2 regions of the Sporosarcina newyorkensis genome follow, and region 1 is predicted to be linked to the other one. Evidence: predicted binding sites of a transcription regulator. Region 1 holds the regulator's gene; the other holds the start of a gene.

Region 1 (3,432 bases):
AGATGTCTTCGGCGCTGAAGACTGTCTGGTCAGGAATCAAATCATCTCTGGGACCCATGCGATCACGATCAGTTTATTCGGGATTCTGCGTCCGGGCGATGAGTTAATTTATATTACGGGTAAGCCTTATGACACGTTGGATTCCATCGTGTCAGGAAACGGAAAAGATACTGGATCACTGGAAGATTATCAAATTTCCTATCAGCATATTGACTTGCTGGAAGGCGGTGCTGTTGACTATGTCAAGGCTAAACAAGCAATTTCATCAAAAACCAAAGTGGTTGCGATTCAGCGCTCAAAAGGCTATTCGAGCAATCCATCCTTCCGTATACATGAAATAGAAGAAATCATCAAGGAAATCCGCAAAATAAAAGAAGACGTCGTGATATTTGTAGACAACTGCTACGGTGAATTCGTCGAGAAACAGGAACCGACTGAAGTAGGGGCGGATCTGATGGCGGGTTCACTAATAAAAAATCCAGGCGGCGGACTAGCTAGAACGGGCGGCTATATTGCAGGCAGGAAAGAACTCGTTGAAAAATGTGCATATCGCATGACATCACCGGGACTAGGGGCAGAAGCAGGGGCTTCATTGGATACGCTGTTGGAAATGTATCAAGGTTTCTTTTTAGCGCCGCACGTAGTCAGCCAGGCCGTTAAAGGAGCTTTGTTTACAGCTGCATTTTTCGAGCAGTTTGGAATGGATACTACACCGCATTATAGTGAACGGAGAACTGATCTCATTCAATCTGTCAACTTCTCATCAGCAGAACAAATGATCAAGTTTTGTCAGATAATCCAGGATAACTCACCGATCAATGCGCACTATGCTCCTGAACCATCTTATATGCCCGGCTATTCGGATGATGTTATCATGGCTGCAGGCACATTTATACAAGGCTCCAGTATTGAGCTGACAGCTGACGGTCCGATTCGACCTCCTTACACCGCTTACATTCAAGGCGGTTTAACGTATGAGCATGTAAAAACAGCTGTACTCACTTCCATGGAACAATTATTAGAGCGAAAATTAATCTAAAGAAAAAAGTGTATCAAGAACCTATAGGGGTTCTTGATACACTTTTTTTAATGGATCATTCGGTAAACACCGACGACTTTACCAAGTATGGACACATGATTCACGATAATAGGATCCATGGAAGAATTTTCAGGCTGTAAGCGGAAGTAATCTTTCTCTTTAAAAAAACGTTTTACAGTAGCTTCATCTTCCTCTGTCATCGCCACCACGATTTCTCCATTGGAAGCTGTATGTGTTTGTCTGACGATGACACGGTCGCCATTCAAAATACCTGCCTCGATCATACTGTCACCGACGATTTCCAACATGAAGATCTCATCATCTGAAGAACCGAACGTATCTGGTAATGGAAAATATTCTTCAATATTTTCTACAGTTGTAATCGGAGTCCCTGCTGTAACTTTACCGATCAAAGGAACATGCATGACGCCGCTCTTTAATTCGTCTAGTCCTTCCGGGTCTAAGACTTCTATTGCACGCGGCTTAGTAGGGTCCCGGCGAATAAACCCCTTGTTTTCCAATCGAGATAAGTGACCATGTACAGTGGAGCTAGATGCCAGTCCTACTGCTTCCCCGATTTCACGCACGGATGGCGGATATCCTTTTAGCCGTACTTCATCTTTAATAAAAGCTAATATTTCTTCTTGTCTTTTAGATATTTTCTTCAATCTATTCACCTCTTCAAATTGTTTACTAATAAATAGAGATACAGCTCAAGTATTTTGAATATAGTATAACATGTGTTCGATTAGTAATCAAACAAAGGTTCGAATTCTGCTTGACAGCCAATCGTACGTTCTCTTATAATAGAGAACAAGCATTCCGAACATGCATTCTAAAAAGTAGACTACTAGGGGGATTTATCATGAAATTTCTTAAAGAAAATTATTACTTTATCGTACTATTAATCGTTTTTCTTAGTGTTGCAGCTTATCAATTGGACAAACTGTCTGAAGAAGATAATTATCTAGAAATTGTCATCAATGACGGGGACACATTATGGGGGCTGGCAACCAACTATTCAGATGGAACACCTGCGCACCATTGGATTGAACAAGTTAAATCATTAAATGAATTGCAGACTGATCAAATTAATTCGGGTGAATTATTACGCCTTCCTGTTAAAATGAACCCACAAGCTGAACATCGTGTGGCTGAGATGGGGGAGGAAGCGGATGAATAAAAAAAAGTGTGTAATTTATTGTCGGGTCAGTACCGAAAAGGAGAGTCAAGAACAATCCATTGTCAGACAGCAGGAAGAGCTGGAAATATTGGCGGCAGAAATGTTTTATGAATGTGTAGGTATATTCACTGATCGCCAGAGCGGTTATGATATGGACCGTGAAGGTCTGTTGAATTTATTGGATCGTATACAAGCAGAACCAATCGATGCTGTCTTTATTCAAGATGAGACAAGATTAGGAAGAGGCAATGCGAGGGTGGCCATCCTGCATGTCATTGCTAAATCGAACACAGCTGTTATTTCAAACCATACAAATGGAGCACTGGAGTTAAATGAAATGGATACGATGCTGTTGGAGATTTTAGCGATTGTAGAAGAATACCAACGGAAACTCCATAATGCCAAAATACGAAGAGGAATGAAAAGAGCGGTTCAAAGAGGTTACGACCCTTCCCGTAACTTGCATAATATCGACCGGGGCCCAGGAAGAGAACGACTCGAATTGCCTATTGAAGAAATTGTCGCGTTGCGCAACAAAGGAATGACATTCGATGAGATTTCGAGAGTATTGATCGGACTTGGCCATTCGGTTAGCAAAGCAACTGTCCATAGAAGATATAAAGAGTTTCAAGAGCAGGAACACTAATCGTTTGCACTTTTCCTTCAGGTTGTTTACATTTTAGTAAATGAAGAAATTTTGGAGGGTGTAAAGATGTTATCTGAAAAAAAGATTAAGCGTATTAATGAGTTGGCAAATAAATCCAAGACTACAGGGTTATCTATTGAAGAGGCAAAAGAACAAACTCAATTGCGTAAAGAATACTTGGAAACTTTCCGTTCAAGCATGCGTGAAACAATTGAATCTGTAAAAGTGATCGACGCAGAAGGAAATGATGTAACTCCTGAAAAGGTTAAGGAAGCAAGAGAGAACCAAAAGCCGTTAAATTAAGTCTCAACTGCTGATTAATATTGTAATTCATTAAGTAATTGACTACACTATAGAAGGAATACTTATAAAAATAATCAGAAGAGACAGGACGGAAAGGATGTACAGAATGACCGGAAAAATCGATCAACTGGCAATAACAACAATCCGAACATTATCAATCGATGCGATTGAAAAAGCAAATTCAGGTCACCCGGGATTACCGATGGGTGCGGCTCCAATGGCTTATACCTTATGGACAAAGTTTTTACACCATAATCCAAC
Region 2 (3,432 bases), on a different contig from region 1:
GCTGCAAGCCATCCTTCTCCTGTTGGCAGCGTTGCCATTGTACGGATTAAGTCTGATTCCGGTCCTTATTGCAGTAGTTGCAGTTATAATCGGTGAGGCTACTATTCGTTTGACGAAAGAGCAGGAAGTAGAAATTTAGTTTATGCTGCTGGGTTAGAAAAGGTGCAAGGCACAGTGTGTGTGGCGGGAGTATGGTCACTGAAAACACTTCGGCGCTTGCGGATGGCTCCCGCAATGAGCCAGTCAGGAAGATCGCCTGTCTGTCTCATCGCTCCGCCTACCGCTTGTAAGGCGCCTGCGTTTAGTAAGCGAAAGCACTGGGTATCTGATTGTATATTGTCCTCCGACTAAGAAGCCGGATTCTGAGGCTATCTCAATTTTAAACACTACACTCATTATTTTGACGATTCTAGCGAAGCCGCAACTGCGGGGTCGGCCGTAGCCATGAGACAGCTAGCGTTCTTTGCTAGTTGGCTCTTGGCGGGAGGCAATCCCCCAGCGGCGAAGCGGTGCCAAAGCACAACGCATAACACATACTCTGTCCCGAACCCATTGTCAGTCGAGCGACGAGAAAAAAATAAATGTCAGCTGTGAATTCGCCATTCAAAAATGGTGCAGTCGAATTGTCGGTCTAGTAGCTTCGTTATAAGTCACCTTCATAGAGTTGAATTATCTGAATATATATACCTAGTAAATTGTTAACTGACTATATAGAAATCATTCAAAAGTTCGAATAGTTCATAATGTGGTTGCAATTCTGGTTTATTTGCATATATAATTACTAAAAGGTATCAGGGGTGAGAGAGATGAACAATAACAACTCATATGCTGAATTTTTAAAAGCCGTAGGGAACAACAGCACTTCTCTCCAGGCGGAAAAGCTGCTGAATGAAATTTATTGGGATCTGTTTCTGCAACACATTCACTGGGAACAAACGCAAGCCCGCATTATGAACCTGATCGATGACGCGTTGGATCGTCGCGATGAAGAAGCATTTGAAATGTATACACAACAACTCCAAGAGTTCACTCAAGAACAAGGATATGAATATCAGCCTAAATAACATAAGACAGAGCTGTCCGGAAAGTCATCTTCATCTGACCTTTCGAACAGCTCTTTTTGTATGAAGATAATTAATCATCCTCTTAGGTATATTTCATGTGCAGTATATGGCTAGTCTGAAGAGGTGCAGCTTAACTAACATGCATTCACAAAAAAATGAAACGATCAGGCGGCGCCTTGATGCGTCCGTCTGTTTTATTTGCTTCGTTATTCCTTCTCGACAAGAGTTTCTTTAACGACTTAAAGGGTACAATAAAATACATACATAGTTAGTTTAAAACGTACGTTCGTTATTTCTTTAGAAAAAGCTGTAGCTGTGGTAAAATAGAAGGACTAGGTGTTTTAGAATAGGAGTGGAACCTTTTGAACGAAACATTTCAATTGCAAGCCCCATATACACCTCAAGGAGATCAGCCGTCAGCGATCGCGAGCCTTGTTGGTGGTATAAAAGAAGGCAAAAAGCATCAAACGCTGTTAGGTGCAACGGGGACCGGGAAAACTTTCACCGTATCCAACGTCCTAACCGAAATCAATAAACCAACACTGGTCATTGCCCATAATAAAACATTGGCTGGCCAATTATATAGTGAATTTAAAGAGTTTTTTCCTGACAATGCTGTCGAGTATTTTGTCAGCTTCTATGACTTTTATCAGCCGGAAGCGTACGTACCGCAGACGGATACGTATATTGAGAAAGATTCCTCTATCAATGATGAAATTGATAAACTGCGGCACTCTGCGACCAGTTCCTTATTTGAACGTAATGATGTGCTGATTGTCGCATCCGTATCTTGTATCTACGGTCTCGGTTCTCCTGAAGAGTATAACGAGATGGTTCTGTCACTGCGAAGAGACATGGAAATTCCGCGCAATGAATTATTGCGCAAACTGGTAGACATTCAATATGAGCGCAATGACATCAACTTTACCCGCGGAACATTCCGAGTCAGAGGAGATGTAGTGGAAGTATTTCCGGTTTCACGCGACGAACGCTGTATTCGTCTTGAATTCTTCGGGGACGAAATTGAACGCATTCGGGAAGTAGATGCCTTGACAGGTGAAGTGATTGGCGATCGGGATCATGTAGCGATCTTCCCAGGTTCCCACTTCGTAACGCGGGAAGCGAAATTGTTGAAGGCGATCGAAAATATAGAAATTGAATTGGAGCAACAACTCAAATATTTACGTGAGAACGATAAATTGCTGGAAGCGCAGCGACTGGAGCAACGGACACGCTATGATTTGGAAATGATGCGTGAAATGGGTTTTTGTTCGGGTATCGAAAACTACTCAAGACATCTGACGTTACGAGAAGCGGGAGCGACACCGTATACGCTTCTCGATTATTTTCCTGATGATTTCTTGATAGTAGTCGATGAAAGCCACGTGTCGCTGCCGCAAATTCGAGGCATGTACAATGGCGACCAAGCTCGTAAGAAGGTATTGGTAGAACACGGTTTCCGTTTACCATCCGCTCTTGATAATCGTCCATTGATGTTCGAGGAATTTGAGAAGCATATCAGTCAGGCGATGTATATTTCCGCTACGCCGGGTCCTTATGAAATTGAGCATACGGATAAGATGATCGAGCAGATCATCCGTCCGACGGGTCTGCTTGATCCGATCATCGAAGTACGTCCGATTGAGGGGCAGATCGATGATTTATTGGATGAAATTCAGTTGCGTATTGAACGTGATGAACGCGTATTGATTACGACACTGACGAAGAAAATGTCGGAGGATCTGACGGATTACTTGAAGGATATCGGTATAAAGGTGCAGTACCTTCATTCGGAAGTGAAGACGCTTGAACGTACTGAAATCATACGGGAATTGCGTCTTGGCACATACGATGTACTGATTGGTATCAACTTGCTGCGGGAAGGGATCGACATACCGGAAGTTTCGTTAGTGGCTATTTTGGATGCTGACAAAGAAGGATTCCTGCGCTCTGAACGTGCTCTAATCCAGACGATTGGGCGAGCGGCGCGGAACTCTGAAGGACGCGTAATTATGTATGCAGACAAAATGACAGACTCAATGGAAAAAGCGATTGGGGAAACAGAACGACGCCGGGAAATACAGCTTGCGTACAATAAAGAACATGGCATTACACCGCAAACAATTATAAAGCCGATACGCGAAGTAATCCGTGCGACCCAAGTGGCGGAAGAAACGGAATCTTACTTACAGCGCAGAATAGAAGGCAAGAAACTGTCGAAGGAAGAAAGAGGCTTGCTGCTCGTAAAATTGGAAAAAGAGATGAAGGACGCAGCAAAGGCTTTGGACTTCGAAAGAGCAGCCGAGTTACGGGACAGTATTATAGAACTGAAGGCAGAAAGGTAGAGGCTGGATGAAAAATAAAGAAT

Evidence for each region. Region 1 encodes LexA, which represses DNA repair genes until DNA is damaged. Its sites were predicted from a motif close to CGAACATATGTTCG; they were not measured.
Region 2: a site for LexA is predicted at 1,340-1,353, ahead of uvrB (excinuclease ABC subunit UvrB). Genes of this name have one in related genera too.

What each region holds. Positions count from the first base shown of each region.
Region 1 covers NZ_FUYJ01000004.1:37,581-41,012, reverse strand. Annotated here, with positions in the region: gene B5D59_RS09145 (methionine gamma-lyase family protein) at 1-1,039, shown strand, start outside; gene lexA (transcriptional repressor LexA) at 1,087-1,707, opposite strand; gene yneA (cell division suppressor protein YneA) at 1,905-2,222, shown strand; gene B5D59_RS09130 (YneB family resolvase-like protein) at 2,215-2,868, shown strand; gene B5D59_RS09125 (DUF896 domain-containing protein) at 2,935-3,171, shown strand; gene tkt (transketolase) at 3,278-3,432, shown strand, end outside.
Region 2 covers NZ_FUYJ01000005.1:33,381-36,812, forward strand. Annotated here, with positions in the region: gene B5D59_RS10670 (ABC transporter permease) at 1-139, shown strand, start outside; gene B5D59_RS10675 (IDEAL domain-containing protein) at 807-1,064, shown strand; gene uvrB (excinuclease ABC subunit UvrB) at 1,427-3,409, shown strand; gene uvrA (excinuclease ABC subunit UvrA) at 3,417-3,432, shown strand, end outside.